DNA from 2 places in the Sphingomonas olei genome. Region 2 is predicted to be linked to the other one. Evidence: riboswitches for the same ligand, from Rfam matches in the RefSeq annotation. Region 2 holds a riboswitch; the other holds the start of a gene.

What was found. A riboswitch is a leader RNA that binds a small molecule or an ion and turns the genes downstream of it on or off. The one in region 2 is predicted to bind cobalamin.
Region 1: another riboswitch for cobalamin. It lies ahead of ACH0BU_RS14825 (putative oxygenase MesX); the one in region 2 lies ahead of ACH0BU_RS10730 (TonB-dependent receptor plug domain-containing protein).

What each region holds. Positions count from the first base shown of each region.
Region 1 covers NZ_JBIQEU010000017.1:38,326-44,779, reverse strand. The annotation lists gene ACH0BU_RS14835 (TonB-dependent siderophore receptor) at 1-251, shown strand, start outside; gene ACH0BU_RS14830 (outer membrane protein) at 380-1,021, shown strand; cobalamin riboswitch at 1,104-1,327, shown strand; gene ACH0BU_RS14825 (putative oxygenase MesX) at 1,451-2,434, shown strand; gene ACH0BU_RS14820 (methionine synthase) at 2,461-3,489, shown strand; gene ACH0BU_RS14815 (DUF2946 family protein) at 3,599-3,988, shown strand; gene ACH0BU_RS14810 (TonB-dependent receptor) at 4,098-6,122, shown strand; gene ACH0BU_RS14805 (PepSY-associated TM helix domain-containing protein) at 6,125-6,454, shown strand, end outside.
Region 2 covers NZ_JBIQEU010000008.1:63,632-73,601, forward strand. The annotation lists gene ACH0BU_RS10715 (hypothetical protein) at 1-51, shown strand, start outside; gene ACH0BU_RS10720 (hypothetical protein) at 116-517, shown strand; gene cobO (cob(I)yrinic acid a,c-diamide adenosyltransferase) at 561-1,175, shown strand; cobalamin riboswitch at 1,197-1,398, shown strand; gene ACH0BU_RS10730 (TonB-dependent receptor plug domain-containing protein) at 1,521-3,380, shown strand; gene ACH0BU_RS10735 (ABC transporter substrate-binding protein) at 3,463-4,284, shown strand; gene ACH0BU_RS10740 (FecCD family ABC transporter permease) at 4,281-5,249, shown strand; gene ACH0BU_RS10745 (ABC transporter ATP-binding protein) at 5,240-5,992, shown strand; gene ACH0BU_RS10750 (homocysteine S-methyltransferase family protein) at 6,038-7,111, shown strand; gene metH (methionine synthase) at 7,192-9,900, shown strand; gene ACH0BU_RS10760 (YbdD/YjiX family protein) at 9,923-9,970, opposite strand, start outside.

The sequences.
Region 1 (6,454 bases), on a different contig from region 2:
GCAAGTCGACCGGCCCGCTCGATCCTTATGCCCTCAACCCCGCGATTGCGCCCGGCACGCTCTACACGATCGTGACGCCCGCACGTACTACCGTGGACGCGCTGGCGGAGGTCAGCTGGAACCAGTGGCGTCTCGCGGTCAACGCGACCAATCTGTTCGACGAACGCGCCTTCGCCTCCTGCCTGGCGCGTGGCGACTGCTTCATGGCCGCGCCGCGCAACGTCATGGCGACACTCGGCTTTCGCTTCTGATCGGTTTCGGCGGCGCATTTCCACCATGCGCCGCGCGATACGTGCATCTCCCGATATGCCGTGGCTTGGGCCGCGCTTATGTCGCGGGTGTCGGTAAAGAGTGATCCGGCCAAAGAGAGTGAGGCGATATGAAGTATTTCATCGGGACCGCGCTTGCGATCCTCATCGCTGCGCCCGCTGCGGCGCAATCCGCCGGGGCGATCCAATCCAGCGGTCGCGTCGAAGCCCGGTTCGGCTGGGACCGGGGTGAGTTCAAGACTGAATTTCGCGACCCTCTGGTAGACATTTCCGACAAGAACGGAAAGAGCGGCGTCACTTACGGTATCGAAGCGGGCTATGACTATGTCACCGACAGCCGGTTCCTGGTTGGCGGCTATGTCGGGGTCGAGGGATCGTCCATCAAGGACTGCGACACCAGCCCGTTCGGCGATCGTGCCTGTCTGAAGGGCGGACGCAATTTCACCGTCGGCGCACGGGCGGGCTACGTCACGGACCAGGGCGTCGTCTATCTTAAGGGCGGCTATTCCAACGGCCAGCTGAAGTTCGAGGCCGATGATTTCGTCGATGACGAACGGGTGCGGTTCAAGGACAATCACGGCGGCTTCCATCTGGGTGCCGGCGGCGAGGTAATGGTCGCCAACAACGTCTATGGAAAGCTCGAATACGTCTTCACCAACTATTCGGCTGACAAGTTCGACGACGGCATCACCTATTCCAAATTCCGTCCGCAGCGGCATCAGGTCGTGGCCGGCATCGGCATTCGTTTCTGATGAATGCAGCGGCACGACCGCAGCGGACATCATGATATAAACATATCTTTATATCAGCATTGACAGGGCTGGTTGGATGATGTTCAACCGGCCCTGTCGAGGTTCCCCATCCCAGGCGTGGCGATGGGGCTAAGACGGGAAGCCGGTGACGTTCCAGAAGGGGCGGATTCCGGCGCTGCCCCCGCAACTGTGAGCGGAGAGCGGCAGTTCCATTTCGTGTCACTGGGCCCTGTAACGGGTCCGGGAAGGCCGGAACTGCCGTGTTGACCCGCAAGCCAGGAGACCTGCCTCCGACGCGATAACGTTCCTCGGACGGGGGTTCCTCCGGTGGATCGCGCCGGAGAACCGTGGATGGTGACTGCCATCGCGGACCATCGATGACGTGCGCGCTCCCTCTGGCTCCCCTGTTCGTACAACAGCAGGTGAGTCATGACGAACAGCGGTTTCACGTTCACGACCAGCAGCATCCCTTTTGACGAGGACTATCAGCCCGGCGACAGTACGCGGCTGACCACCAACTTCGCCAATCTGGCGCGGGGCGAGGCGCGGGCAGAGAACCTGCGCAACACGCTGCGGATGATCGACAATCGCTTCAACGCACTGATGCACTGGGACAATCCCGGCGGTGATCGCTACGCCCTCGCGCTGCGCATCGTCTCCGCTCACCTGGCGATCACCGATGGCGACCCGGTCGGCCTGCCGCTGATCGAGATGCTGGCGACGACGGTGCTCGACCGGCAGAGCGGCGCGTGGACCGACGGCATGACCGGCAACAGCCTGTCCTCCTACATCCGCGACTATGATTTCAGCATCCGCCTGCCCGATTACCAGCGGCGCAGCCCATGCGGCGGTGCGCCGGAGGGGTTCGGCGAGTTACATGGCAAGCTGTTCCGGCACTTCTTGGGCTCCAGCGCCTATCGCGACCAGTTTGGCAAGCCGCCGGTGTTCTGCCTCAGCGTCTCCAGCCGCGAGATCTATCATCGCACCACCAACTCCCACCCGGTCCTGGGCGTGGAGTATCGATGCGAGCATCACTCCGCGACCGACAGCTATTTCGCCAAGATGGGCCTCGCGGTGCGCTATTTCATGCCGCCGCACGCCGCCGCCCCGCTCGCCTTCTACCATCAGGGTCGGCTGCTCGACGATTATACCCATGTCGAACTGGCCAGCACCGTCGCGACGATGGAGACCTTCCAGAAGATCTACCGGCCGGAAATCTACAACGCCAATTCGGTCGCCGCGCATGACTATCGGCCCAGCCTCACGCGGCAGGATTATTCGCTGACGCGCATCGCCTACGACCGCGAAGAACGCAGCCGCCTCGCCGTCGCGCAGGGCCGCTTTGCCGAGGAACATGTCATCCGCCCGCATGGCGCGATGCTCGAACAATGGTCAGCGACGTGCGGCCTGTGACCCCCATTCACCCAAGGAATCCAATGATGACCACAGTGTTGCCGACCACCACCGCCGGCAGTCTGCCCAAGCCCGCGTGGCTCGCCACGCCGGAGACGCTCTGGTCGCCGTGGAAGCTCGCCGATGCCGAACTCGCGGATGCGCAGCGCGACGCCCTGCGGCTTGCGGTGGATGATCAGCGCCAGGCCGGGATCACCATCATCGGCGACGGCGAGCAGACCCGCCAGCATTTCGTCACCACCTTCATCGAGCATCTGAACGGCGTCGACTTCGATCGTCGGGAGACCGTGCGCATCCGCAATCGCTACGACGCCAGCGTGCCGACGGTAACCGGCCCCGTGTCGCGCCCCCGTCCTGTGTTCGTCGATGATGCCCGCTATCTGCGCGCGCAGACCGATCAACCGATCAAATGGACCCTCCCCGGCCCGATGACGATGATCGATACCTTGTACGACGCGCATTACCGCAGCCGGGAGAAGCTGGCGTGGGAATTTGCCGGCATCCTCAACCAGGAGGCGCGGGAGCTGGAGGCGGCTGGGGTCGACATCATCCAGTTCGACGAACCGGCGTTCAACGTGTTCTTCGACGAGGCGAACGACTGGGGCATCGCTGCGCTGGAACGCGCCGCCGAGGGGCTGACCGCCGAGACGGCGGTGCACATCTGCTACGGCTATGGCATCAAGGCCAATACCGACTGGAAAAAGACGCTCGGCTCCGAGTGGCGGCAATATGAGCAAACCTTCCCTCGCCTGCAGCAATCGAGCATCGACATCATCTCGCTCGAATGCCGCAATTCGCGGGTGCCGATGGATCTAATGGAACTGATCCGGGGCAAGAAGGTCATGGTCGGCGCGATCGACGTCGCGACCGAACAGGTCGAAACCGCGCAGGAGGTTGCCGAGACGCTCCGCCAGGCGCTGCGCTTCGTCGATGCGGACAAGCTTTATCCGGCCACCAATTGCGGCATGGCCCCGCTGCCGCGTGCCGTGGCGCAGGGCAAGCTGAAGGCGCTGGGCGCTGGCGCGCAGATCGTCCGGCAGGAACTGACCGGCTGAAGCCCGCGACGCCCATTTCCAACCTGATTATCCCCCGCGACAAAATGTCCCAGTGACACCGCCGCACGCAGGCGATACCCACGGTATCGTGGGGGCGATCCGGAATCTGTTGGCGCAACGCCTGGTCCCAGTGCTGATCTGTGCCGCGGCGTTGCTGCTGAAGGTGCTGGTCCCCACCGGCTACATGATCGTTCCCGATGACGGGCGGATCACCGTCGCGGTCTGTTCGGGCTTCGGCCCGCAGACGATGGAGATCGTCATCCCGGGTATGGATCATGCCACGCCCGGCAGTGACTCGTCCAAGGATGGTGGCGCGGGCGACATGCCCTGCGCCTTTGCCGGGCTTTCGACGCAGTTCCTAGGTGCGGTCGATGCCGTGCTGCTGGTCGCCGCGCTGGCGATCGTGGCGGGCCAGGCGCTTCGCCCGATGGTGCGGCGCCTGCCGCGCGCCGCCCTCTACCTGCGCCCTCCGTTGCGCGGACCACCGCTGCTGATCTGACGCGCCGACCGGATCGACCGGCCGGCGACACTGCCGCCTCGCTTTCGCGCGGTGGCGTCCCTGCCGCGTCGCGTGCCCGGCAGGCCCTCGTCAGCAAGAAAGTCCTGTCATGGTCCGCAGCCTGTTGCTCGGCGGCGGCGCCCTGTGCGTCGCCGCTCCCTCCCCCGTCCTTGCTCTTCCCGATGCCGCTCCCGCCCAGCGCGGCGACACCCATATTGCCATCGGCGACGATGCCATCGTCGTCACCGCGCGCGATATGGCGCGCTCCACCGCCAATGTGCTCACCTCGGTCGATGTCCTCGGCGGCGATCTTGCCCAGCGGCAGAATGTCGACAACGCGTGGGAATTGTTCGCCCGCCTGCCCGGGGTGGTGCTGACCGATTTCAACCAGGGCACGACATCGGGCCGCTTCTCGATCCGCGGCTTCAACGGTGAGGGCGAGATCAACGCCGTCAAGCTGCTGATCGACGGCGTCCCGTCCAACGACAATGCCGGGCGGATCGACTTCATCGACCTGGTGGCGCCGCTCGATATCGCCGCGGTGGAGCTGGTGCGTGGCACGTCCGACCCGCGCTGGGGCCTCCATGCCATCGCCGGCAGCGCCAATATCAAGACGCGCACCGGCGGCAATTACCTCGACATGCGCGGCATCGCCGGCGCGTTCGGCACCTATGACGCGCAGCTCGCCGCCGGCGTCGAAACCGGCCGCCTCAGCCAGAATGTCGCGCTCTCCTATCGCCGAACGGACGGTTACCGCGATCACGCCGACCTCGACCGACTGACGCTGGCGGGCAAGTGGTTCTACGACCTGGGCGGCGCGCGGGTCGGCCTGATCGCTCGGCACAGCCGCAGCACGGCCGAGGAGCCCGGCTACCTCACCGATGCCGACGCCTATACCGACCGGCGGCGATCCTATGCCGTGTCTGAGACCGACGGCGGCACCCGCAATCTCAGCCAGTACAGCCTGCACCTCGACGCCGATCTGGCGCGCGACCTGTCACTGACCGCGGTCGGCTATGCGACGACCAACGATGACGATCGCTACGTGCGCTTCTCCGCCAATGTCGCGCAGCAGCGCCGGCTGACGCAGGAACAGCATTATGGCGTGGTCGCCGGCGTGCACTGGCATGCCGCGGGCTGGCTGATGGCGGAGGCCGGGGGCGACGTGCAATGGCAACACAATCGCAGCCTGCGCTGGACGACCGACCGGCGGATCATCACCGCACCGACGCGCGACCAGGATTTCGACCTCACGGTGGGCGGCGCCTATGTGCAGGCGATTGTCACCCCGGCGACGTGGCTGACGATCACCCCGGCGTGGCGGATTGACCGGGTCGACGGTGACTTCCTGAACCGGCTGAACGGCGCGCGCGCGCCGGTCAACGATTATGGCACGATCAGCCAGCCGAAGCTGTCGGTCGCGGTGACGCCCACGGCCGGGCTGACCCCTTACGCCAATTACGGTCGCACCTTCCAGGTCGGCGCGGGCTCCGGTGCCTTTGTCGTGCCGCCGCGCGTGCGCGATGTGGCGCCTTCGATCAACGAAGGGTGGGAAGGCGGCGTCAAACTGTCGCACGGCCGCTGGCTGACCGCGCGCGCCGCGGTCTGGCAGCAGACGGCAAGTGGCGAGCTGCGCCGGCGCCTCAACGATCCCTCCGGCGAATTCGACAATCTCGGCGCAACCCGTCGCCGCGGTCTCGACCTGGAGGCTCAAGTTCGCCCGCTGCCCGGCCTGTCCGCCTGGGCCAGCTGGTCGCATCAAAAGGCCGTCATTCGCGTGCCCGATCCCGCCGCACCGCTCACCGCGGGCAATGCGATCGATCACGTCCCCCAGAACGTCGTCACCGCGGGCGTTGAATGGGCGCCGACGACCCTGCCGTGGCGCGCCTCGCTGTGGGGCAATGGGCAATCCTCCTATGAACTCACCACCGCCAACGATCAGGGACGCTATGGCGGCTATTTCCAGCTTACCGCGGAACTCGCCTATCGGCTGAACGACGCGCTGGAGCTGTCCGCGCAGGTGCGCAACCTCGCCAATGATCGCTACGAATATGTCTGGTACGACGGCACCCAGCGGCTGCACGCGCCGGCCGATCCGCGCAGCCTGTTCGGCGCGATCCGCGCGCGGTTCTGACCGTGTCCCGGATAGGAACGCAGACCGTAACGGCGGGACGGCAGCCCTGGCGATCGGCCGCACGCCGTATCCACCTGTGGCTGGGGCTAACGATCGGATTGCTGTTCGCCGTGATCAGCCTTACCGGATCGGCGCTGGTCTTCTACGTCGGCATCGACGCGGCGCTGCATCCCGAAACGCAGGTGGAGCAGCGGGCACCCGCGCCGGGCTGGACGTCGCCAGTGTGGGATCGTGCGCTGGCGACGGCGCACGCCGCACGCTTCGATCCGGCGGGCAAATGGTCGTTCGAGGTGACGGACATCGGCGGCGCGATCCCCGCGCGCTATTATCCG
Region 2 (9,970 bases):
GACGGCGAGGGCGTGCCGCCGATGGCGAAACAGGTCTGCGCACGCTGCTGATCGCGCTGCCGCCGGCCTGTCGATGGTCAGCGTGCGTTCAGCAAGCCGGGCGCAGCCTTGTCGCATGAAGATGTTTGCACCCGCCCTTCTCGCCGCGGCCGTGCTGGCCGCTCCCGCCACCGCAGCCCCGCGCGACACGCCGGAGGTGCAATTGCAAAAGGCGCTCGCCGGGCGCGTCGCTGGGGAGCCGGTGCGCTGCATCAGCACCACCGCGATCACGTCAACGCAGATCATCGACAAGAAAGCGATCATCTACCGCGTCGGCAGCACCCTGTATCTCAACGAGCCGCAGACCGGCGCTGACCAGCTCAACGATTTCGACGCGCTGCTGAACCGCTGGGCCGGCCCGCAATTGTGCCGGACCGATTCGCTCCAGCTGCTCGATCGCACGTCGCGCATCCCGCGCGGCTTCGTCGTGCTCGGCGATTTCGTGCCCTACAAGAAGGCGCCTGCCGCGGCGAAATGAGCCGGCGGTTGCCAGCTGCGCGGCACATGACGATAGCGCGCGGATGACCGACGCACCCGACGATCACGCCCGGCACAATGAACGGATGCGCCGCATGAAGGTGGCGCGCGACAAGATGCAGGCGCGCCGCACGCTGGAGCGCGGGCTGCTGATCGTCCACACCGGCAACGGCAAGGGGAAGTCCTCCGCCGCCTTCGGCATGGCGATCCGCTCGGTCGGCTGGGGGATGCGCGTGGCGATCCTGCAGTTCGTGAAGGGCACGTGGGAAACCGGCGAGCGCAACTTCTTCACCGACCACCCGTCCGACCTCGTCAGCTTCGAAAGCATGGGGGAGGGGTTCACCTGGGACACGCAGGATCGTGCGCGCGACATCGCCGCGGCGCGCCGCGGCTGGGAGCGGGCGAAGGAACTGATCCTCGATCCCGAGATCGACTTCGTGATCCTCGACGAACTCAACATCGTGCTTGCCGACGATACGCTGCCGTCGGCGGAGGTGCTGGCGTTCCTGAAGGAGCGGCCGCTGACCAAGCATATCTGCATCACCGGGCGCGGCGCGCGGGCAGAGCTGGTCGAAATCGCCGATCTGGTCACCGAATTCGGGGAGGTGAAGCACCCGTTCAACGCCGGCTTCAACGCGCAAAAGGGCGTCGAATATTGACGCGCCCCGGCCGCTGATCCTAGGGGCGCGGCCGCGAACGGTTCCCGGAGACGGGATGAAAAGGGAAGTCGGGAAGGGCCAACAGCCTGATCCCGCGCTGCCCCCGCAACTGTGATCGGCGAGTGTCGCCCATCCGCGCCACTGGAGGCTTGAGGCTTCCGGGAAGGCCGGGCGGCACGGTGAACCGAGAGCCAGGAGACCTGCCGGTCGCACGTCGATCCATCGCGCGGACGGGGTGTGCCGGGCGGACGAGGCCGAAACCCTCGAGCGAACGACAAGAGGGATCGGCTGACCGGCGGCGCTGTGCAAGGCGCCGGCCGCAGCCCTTTTGTTGGGGCAAGAACAATGAAGACCATGCATTGGCTGGCGGCATCCGCCACCCTGATCGCCGCACCTGCGTTGGCGCAGGAGGGGCCACAGGAAGCGCCGCCGCGCGGCGATATCGTGGTGACGGCCAGCGGCGTGCCGCAGGATGTCGACACCACCGGCCAGGCGGTGACGATCATCGACCGCGAGACGATCGAACAGCGGCAGACGGTGGTGCTGAGCGACCTGTTGCAGACGACGCCGGGCGTGACGATGACTCGCAACGGCGGGGTGGGCACGGTCAATTACGTGCGCATCCGCGGCGCGGAGGCCGACCAGACGCTGACGCTGATCGACGGCGTACGCGTCAACGACCCCTCCTCGCCCGGCGGTGCGTTCGATTTCGCCAATCTGCTCACCGCCTCGGTCGAGCGGGTCGAGGTGGTGCGCGGGCCCAATTCGGTGCCCTGGGGCAGCCAGGCGATCGGCGGTGTCGTCAACGTGATCACCCAGGCGCCGACGCAGCAGCTGCGCGCGCGCGGCAATGTCGAATATGGCGCGATGGATACGCTGTTCGCCAGCGGCGGCATTTCGGGCGGCAGCGGGATCGTCTCCGGTGCGCTCACCGGCGGGTACCTGCGCACTGACGGCATTTCCGCTTATGATCGCGGCATCGAGCGGGACGGCTATCGCCAATATGGCGCCAGTGGCCGGGTGGAAGTGGCGTTCGCGCCCAACATCCGGCTCGACCTGCGTGGGTATTGGGCGGACAGCCGTACCGACCTCGACGGCTTTCCCGCGCCCGCCTTCGCCTTTGCCGATACGCGCGAATATTCCACGGCGCAGGAATTGTACGGCTATGCCGGGCTGAACGCCGATTTCCTCGACGGCCGGTTCCGCAACGTGCTGGCGTTCCAGATCGCCGATATCGACCGCGACAATTACGACCCCGATGTCGGCGCCGCGCCATTGTTCCTGTCGCGCGGGCGCAGCGAACGCTACACCTACAAGGGCGATCTGCAGGCGACGGACCAGATCCGCGTCGTGCTGGGCGCGGAGCATGAGACGACCCGCCTTGCCGATGCCACCGACCGGTTCAGCCGCGGCACGACGAGCGTGTGGGGCGAAGTGATCCTGACGCCGGTCGCGGGACTCGCCATCACCGGGGGCGTGCGCCACGACGATGACGATGCCTTTGGCGGGCGCACCACCTTTGCCGCCAATGCCGCCTATACGCTGCCCACCGGCACGACGCTGCGCGCCAGCTATGCCGAGGGGTTCAAGGCGCCGACCTTGTACCAGCTGTATGCGCCCTTCTACGGCACGCCGACGCTCGACCCGGAAACCGCGAAGAGCTGGGACGCAGGGATCGAGCAGCGGCTGATCGACGACCGGCTGGTTGCCAGCGCGACCTATTTCAATCGCCACACGCGCAACCAGATCGATTTCGACGCGCTGACCTTCACCTACAGCAACATCGCGCGCACGCGCGCCAAGGGCGCCGAGTTCGCGCTGCTGATGCGCCCGGTCGATCGCTTCACCATCAACGCCGCCTATACCCATGTCGACAGCGAGAACCGCAGCGCCGGGCTGGTCGGCAACGATCTGGCGCGCCGGCCGGCGGACAGCGTCAGCGTGTCGGCCGATTATCGTTTCCCCTTCGGGCTGGCGCTGGGCGCGACCGTGCTGACCGTAGGCGACAGTTTCGACGATGCGGCCAATCGCGTTCGGCTCGACGGCTATACGCTGGCGAACCTGCGGGTCGAGCTGCCGCTGAATGACCGCCTGTCGATCTATGGCCGGGTCGAGAATGTGTTCGACGCCGATTACCGCGTGGTCGCCAATTACGGCACGATCGGGCGCGCGGCCTATGGCGGCCTGCGCGTGAAGCTGGACTGAGGCGTCACCGCGCCCGCTCCCGCCCCATCGCGCTCATTTTGATCGCGACGGGGCGGGGACGGGGGCGGTAGGCTGACGATCGATGCGGCTGATCCTGCTCCTTGCGCTGTTGCTCGCCGGCTGTTCCGGCGCGGCGCCGGCGCGCGTTGGCGAGCGGGGTGGCGGGATCGTCTCGCTCAACCCGTGCGCGGACCAGTTGCTGCTCGCGCTGGTGCCGCCGCAGCGGATCGCCGCGATCAGCCATTATTCGCAGGATCCCCGCGCCACCTCGCTCCCGCTCGACGTGGCGCGCCAGTTTCGCGCCACCGCAGGAACGGCGGAGGAGGTGATCGCGCTCGCGCCCGATCTGGTCATCGCGAGCAGCTTCACGCCGCCCGCGACCCGCGCGGCGTTTGAGCGCGCGGGGCTGCGGACCCTGTACCTCGATTCCCCCACGACGATCGCCGCCAGCCGCGCGCAGATCGCCGAGGTCGCCGCCGCTGTCGGCGCAACGCGGCGGGGCGGAGCGCTCGACGCGCGAATCGCCGGCGCGCTGGCAGCGACACGTGGCGACGGGCCCGGCCCGTCCGCCTTGCTGTTCATCGGCGGCGACCTTGCCAATGGTGACGGCACGCTGCTGCACGAGATGATGGGCCACGTCGGGCTGCGCGATGCCGCCGCCGATTACGGCCTGGCGATGACCGGGCGGTTGCCGGTGGAGACGATCGTTGCCGATCCACCCGCGGCGATCCTGTCCCCCGACGCTGGCGGGCGCACCGCGACGATGCGTCGCCGGTTGCTCGCGGCGAGCGGCGCAGCGACCCGCGAGGCGTCCTTCCCCCGCACGCTCGTCAATTGCGGCGGGCCGACGATCGCGCCTGCGCTGGAGCGGCTTGCCGCAATCCGCCGGAGCCTTGGCGCATGAGCCGCGTGCCGCTGAACGCCGCCCTGCTGCTGCTCGTCCTCTTGCTGTTCGCCGGCTCGCTGATGGCGGGCAAGGCGTGGGTGCCGCTGGACGCCTGGTGGTCGGGCGATCCGCGCTGGATGATCATCGCCGAACTGCGGCTGCCGCGCGCGTTGCTGGCGACGGTGCTTGGCGCGGTGCTTGGCCTGTCGGGCGCGGTGCTTCAGGGATGGCTGCGCAACCCGCTCGCCGACCCCGGCGTGCTGGGCGTGTCCTCCGCCGCGGCGCTGGGCGCGGTCGCCGCGCTGGTGCTGGGGGTGGCGAGCCAATGGGGCGTGTTCGCTGCGGCAATGGCGGCGGCGATCGGGGCGATGGCGTTGCTCGCCGCGCTCACCTGGCGCGCCGAGAGCCCGGCCGCCTTCGTGCTGGCGGGATCGGTGCTGGCCAGCCTCGCTGCGGCGCTTACCGCCTTTCTCATCTCGATCGCGCCCAATCCTTATGTCGTGGCCGAGGTGCTCGACTGGCTGATGGGCGCGCTGACCGATCGCAGCTTCGCCGATCTGGCCCATGCCGCACCCTTCATGCTGGCCGGCGCGGTGCTGCTGCTCCTGACCGGGCGCAGCCTCGACGCGCTCACGCTGGGCAGCGATGCCGCGCGATCGCTGGGGGTGGACCTCAGGCGCTTGCAGGCGCTGGTCATCGCGGGAACGGGGCTGGCGGTCGGCGCCGGTGTCGCAGTGACCGGCGTGATCGGCTTCGTCGGGCTGGTCGTGCCGCATCTGCTGCGCCCGCTGGTCGGGGCGCGGCCCTCTGCGCTGCTGGTGCCGAGCGCATTGGGGGGGGCGGCGCTGGTGCTCGGTGCGGATACGCTCTGCCGGCTGGTGCCCGGTGCGGGTGAGGTGCGGCTGGGCGTCGCCATGGCGCTGATCGGCGCGCCTTTCTTCCTCGCCCTACTGCTGGGTGAGCGGGGGCGGTCATGGGGCTGATCTCCCGCGATCTGGCCGTTACGCTCGGGCGGCGGCGAATCCTTCACGGCGTCGACGCTGCCTTCGCGTTCGGCCGGGTGACGGTGGTGCTGGGCGCCAATGGCGCGGGCAAGAGCACGCTGCTGCGCGCCGCCGCCGCGCTGGTGCAGGTGGAGGGTGGCGCGGTCAGCATCGACGGCGTCGATGTCGCCGCGCTGTCGCCGCGCGAGCGCGCCAAGGCGATCGGCTACCTGCCGCAGGATTCGGTGGTGCATTGGGACATGCGTGTGCGCGATCTGGTCGCGCTCGGCCGCCTGCCGCACGGCGACGGCGACGCGGCGGCCGTGGAGCGGGCGCTTGCGGCCACGCACACCATCGATCTGGCCGAGTGCGCGGTGCGCAGCCTGTCGGGTGGGGAACGCGCGCGTGTATTGCTCGCGCGGGTGCTGGCCGGCGAGCCGCGCTGGCTGCTCGCCGATGAGCCGCTCGCCAGCCTCGATCCGCTGCACCAACTCGAGACGCTGGCGCTGCTGCGGGATGCGGCGACGCGCGGGATGGGCGTCGTCGTCGTGCTGCACGACCTGACCCAGGCCGCCGCGATCGCCGACGAGGTGCTGCTGCTGAAGGACGGCCGCGTGCTCGCGCATGGCGCCACCGACAGGGTGATGACGCATGCGCACCTCGCCGCGGCTTATGGGGTTGGGGTGGAGGTGCTCGCACGCGCCGACGGCCGCCGCGTGATCGTGCCTGATGAAAGGCTCTGACCACCTGGCTTGAACATATAAAGATATCTTTATATGCTGCGCTTCATGCCCAGCCACGCCAGTCTTGCGCCCGAGGGCGCCCGCGAAGCCCTGCTCGATGCCGCGCGCGAGCGTATCCTCGTCACCGACGGGGCATTCGGCACCGAGATCCAGAACTGGAAGCTGTCGGAGGCGGATTATGCCGGCACGCTTGGCCTTGGCCATGACCAGAAGGGCAACAACGACATCCTCGCGCTGACCAAGCCGGAGGTGCCCGAATCGATCCACCGCGCCTATTTCGAGGCGGGGGCCGATATCGCGGAAACCAACACCTTCTCGGCCAATCGCATCAGCCAGGCCGATTATGGCGCCGAGAATCTGGTGCGCGAGATCAACGTCGAAAGCGCCGCCATGGCGCGCCGTATCGCTGACGAATATGCCGCGCGTGACGGCCGCCGCCGCTTCGTCGCCGGCGCGATCGGGCCGACCAACAAGACGCTGTCGCTGTCGCCCGACGTCAACGACCCCGGCTTTCGCGAGATCGACTTCGACTATCTGAAGCAGGTGTATCGCGAACAGGCCGATGCGCTGATCGAGGGCGGGGCGGACTTCATCCTGATCGAGACGGTGTTCGACACGCTGAACGCCAAGGCCGGCGTGATGGCCGCGCAGGAGGCGGGCGCCGCGATCGGGCGCGACGTGCCGATCATGCTGTCGATGACGCTGACCGATCTGTCGGGTCGCAATCTGTCGGGCCATACGGTGGAGGCGTTCTGGCACGCCGTGCGCCATGCGAAGCCAGTGACGATCGGGCTGAATTGCTCGTTCGGCGCGCAGCAGCTTCGCCCGCATGTGAAGACGCTGAGCGAGATCTGCGACACGCTGATCATGGTCTATCCCAACGCCGGCCTGCCCAACGAACTGGGTGCCTATGACGAGGCGCCGGAGACGACCGCCGGGCTGGTCCGGGAATGGGCCGACGCGGGGCAGGTCAACGTGCTGGGCGGCTGCTGCGGTTCGACGCCGGCGCATATCAAGGCGATTGCCGACGCCGTGCGCGGTCTGGCCCCGCGGGCGATCCCGGTGCCGCCGGTGCGCACGCGGCTCGCCGGGCTCGAACCGTTCACCATGGCCGCGTAGGCGCGGCTTCCCTGTTGCCGGCCGCCCCCGCGCGGCCGTGTCGCGGGCACGCCCGGCACGCACGGAAAATACTGGATATCATGGCCTCCCAACCCACCTCCTCCACCCAGTTCGTCAACATCGGTGAGCGGACCAACGTCACCGGATCGGCGGCGTTCAAGAAGCTGATCATGGCCGGCGACTATGACGCCGCCGTCACCGTCGCGCTCAACCAGGTCGAGAACGGCGCCCAGATCATCGACGTCAACATGGACGAAGGCCTGCTCGACGCGGTCGAGGCGATGACCACCTTCCTGAAGCGGATCGCGGCCGAACCGGACATCGCGCGCGTGCCGGTGATGATCGACAGCTCCAAATGGGAGGTGATCGAGGCTGGCCTAAAATGCGTGTCGGGCAAGCCGATCGTCAATTCGATCAGCATGAAGGAGGGCGAGGAGAAATTCCTCGCCGAGGCCAGGAAGTGCATGGCCTATGGCGCCGCCGTCGTCGTCATGGCGTTCGACGAGGTGGGGCAGGCCGATACCGAGGACCGCAAGGTCGAGATTTGCCAACGCGCCTACAAGCTGCTGACCGGCATCGGCTTCCCGCCGGAGGACATCATCTTCGACCCCAATGTGTTCGCGGTGGCGACCGGGATCGAGGAGCACAACAATTACGGCGTCGATTTCATCAATGCGGTGAAGCGGATCAAGGCGAGCTGCCCGCACGTCCATTTCTCGGGCGGGCTCTCCAACCTGTCGTTCAGTTTCCGCGGCAACGAGCCGGTGCGCCGCGCGATGCATTCGGTGTTCCTCTATCATGCGATACCCGCGGGCCTCGACATGGCGATCGTCAACGCCGGCCAGCTCGACGTCTATGACCAGATCGACCCCGAATTGCGCGAGGCGTGCGAGGATGTGATCCTTAACCGTCCGGCGCGCTCGGCGGACGAGACGCCGACCGAGCGGCTGATCGCGATCGCAGAGCGGTTCCGCGGGCAGAAGGGCGCCGTCGCCGACGATAGCGCCGCGCTGGAATGGCGCAGCTGGCCGGTCGCCAAGCGGCTGGAGCATGCGCTGGTGCGCGGCATCGACGCCTTCGTGGTCGAGGATACCGAGGAGGCGCGGCAGCAGGCGGCAAAGCCGATCGAGGTGATCGAAGGCCCGCTGATGGACGGCATGAACGTCGTCGGCGACCTGTTCGGATCGGGCAAGATGTTCCTGCCGCAGGTGGTGAAATCCGCCCGCGTGATGAAGAAGGCGGTGGCGCATCTGTTGCCGTATATCGAGGCGTCGAAGGAGCCGGGGGCCAAGGGCAAGGGCAAGATTGTGCTCGCGACCGTGAAGGGCGACGTCCACGATATCGGCAAGAACATCGTCGGCGTGGTGCTCCAGTGCAACGGCTTCGAGATCGTCGACCTTGGCGTGATGGTGCCGTGGACCCGGATCCTCGAGGCGGCGGTGGAGCATGATGCCGACATGATCGGGCTGTCCGGCCTCATCACCCCCTCGCTCGACGAGATGGTGACGGTGGCGGAGGAAATGCAGCGCGCCGGCATGACGATGCCGCTCCTGATCGGCGGCGCGACGACCAGCCGCGTCCATACCGCGCTGAAGATCGACCCCGCCTACAAGGGCGCGGTGGTCCATGTGCTCGACGCCAGCCGTGCGGTCGGCGTGTGCACGCAATTGGTCTCCGACACGCAATCGACCGAGTTCGTCGCCAAGACGAAGGCCGAATATGACGAGGTGCGCGTCAAGCGCGCCAACGCCAGCGGATCGAACCTGGTGTCGCTGGAGAAGGCGCGCGAGAATGCGTTCGTGGCGGACATGGCGCTGAAGCCTGCCGCACCGCTCCACCCCGGCGTGCACCGGTTCGACGACTGGGATCTCGCCGACCTGCGCGAGGTGATCGACTGGACGCCCTTCTTCCGCTCGTGGGAACTGGCGGGCAATTTCCCCGCTATCCTGGATGACGCCATCGTCGGCGAGAGCGCGCGCTCGCTCTACGCCGATGCGCAGGCGATGCTCGACACGATCATCGCGGAGAAGTGGCTCACCGCGCGCGGCGTCGTCGGCCTGTGGCCGTGCCACCGCCATGGTGACGACGTGTTCGTACAGCATCGCCATTCGGACGACCATCGCACCCCCGATGGCGGCAGCGTGCCCGAATATATCCGCGTGCCTGACCTCAATCGCAGCAACGAGGACAGCCGCCGGCTGTGCTTCCTTCGCCAGCAGGTCGCGAAGCGGGAAGGGCGCGCCAACATGTGCCTCGCCGATTTCATCGATACGCATGGCGACTGGATGGGCGGCTTCGCGGTCGCCATCCACGGCATCGATCCGCATCTGGCGCGGTTCAAGGCCGATACCGACGATTACAACGACATCCTGCTGAAGGCGCTGGCCGACCGTTTTGCCGAGGCCTTTGCTGAGCGGCTGCACCAGCATGTCCGCACCACCCTATGGGGTTATGCGCCCGACGAGCAGCTGACCAACGAGGCGCTGATCCGTGAGCAATATCGCGGCATCCGCCCGGCGCCGGGCTATCCCGCCTGCCCCGATCACACGCTGAAGCCGGAATTGTTCGCAATGCTGGCTGACGGGTCGGGCGATGTCGCGGGAATCACGCTGACCGAAAGCATGGCGATGCTGCCGACCGCGGCAGTCTCCGGCTTCTACTTCGGCCATCCCGACGCAGCTTACTTTGGCGTGGCGCAGATCGGGCAGGACCAGGTGGCCGATTATGCCGCGCGTCGTGGCCGGCCGAAGGATGAGGTCGAACGCTGGCTGCGGCCGAACCTCAGCTAGACGTTCTGTTCGGGCGGGCGGGTCAGCAGCAGCGCCCGCCGCCGCTGCCGTACCGCGCCTGCTGCCGGTC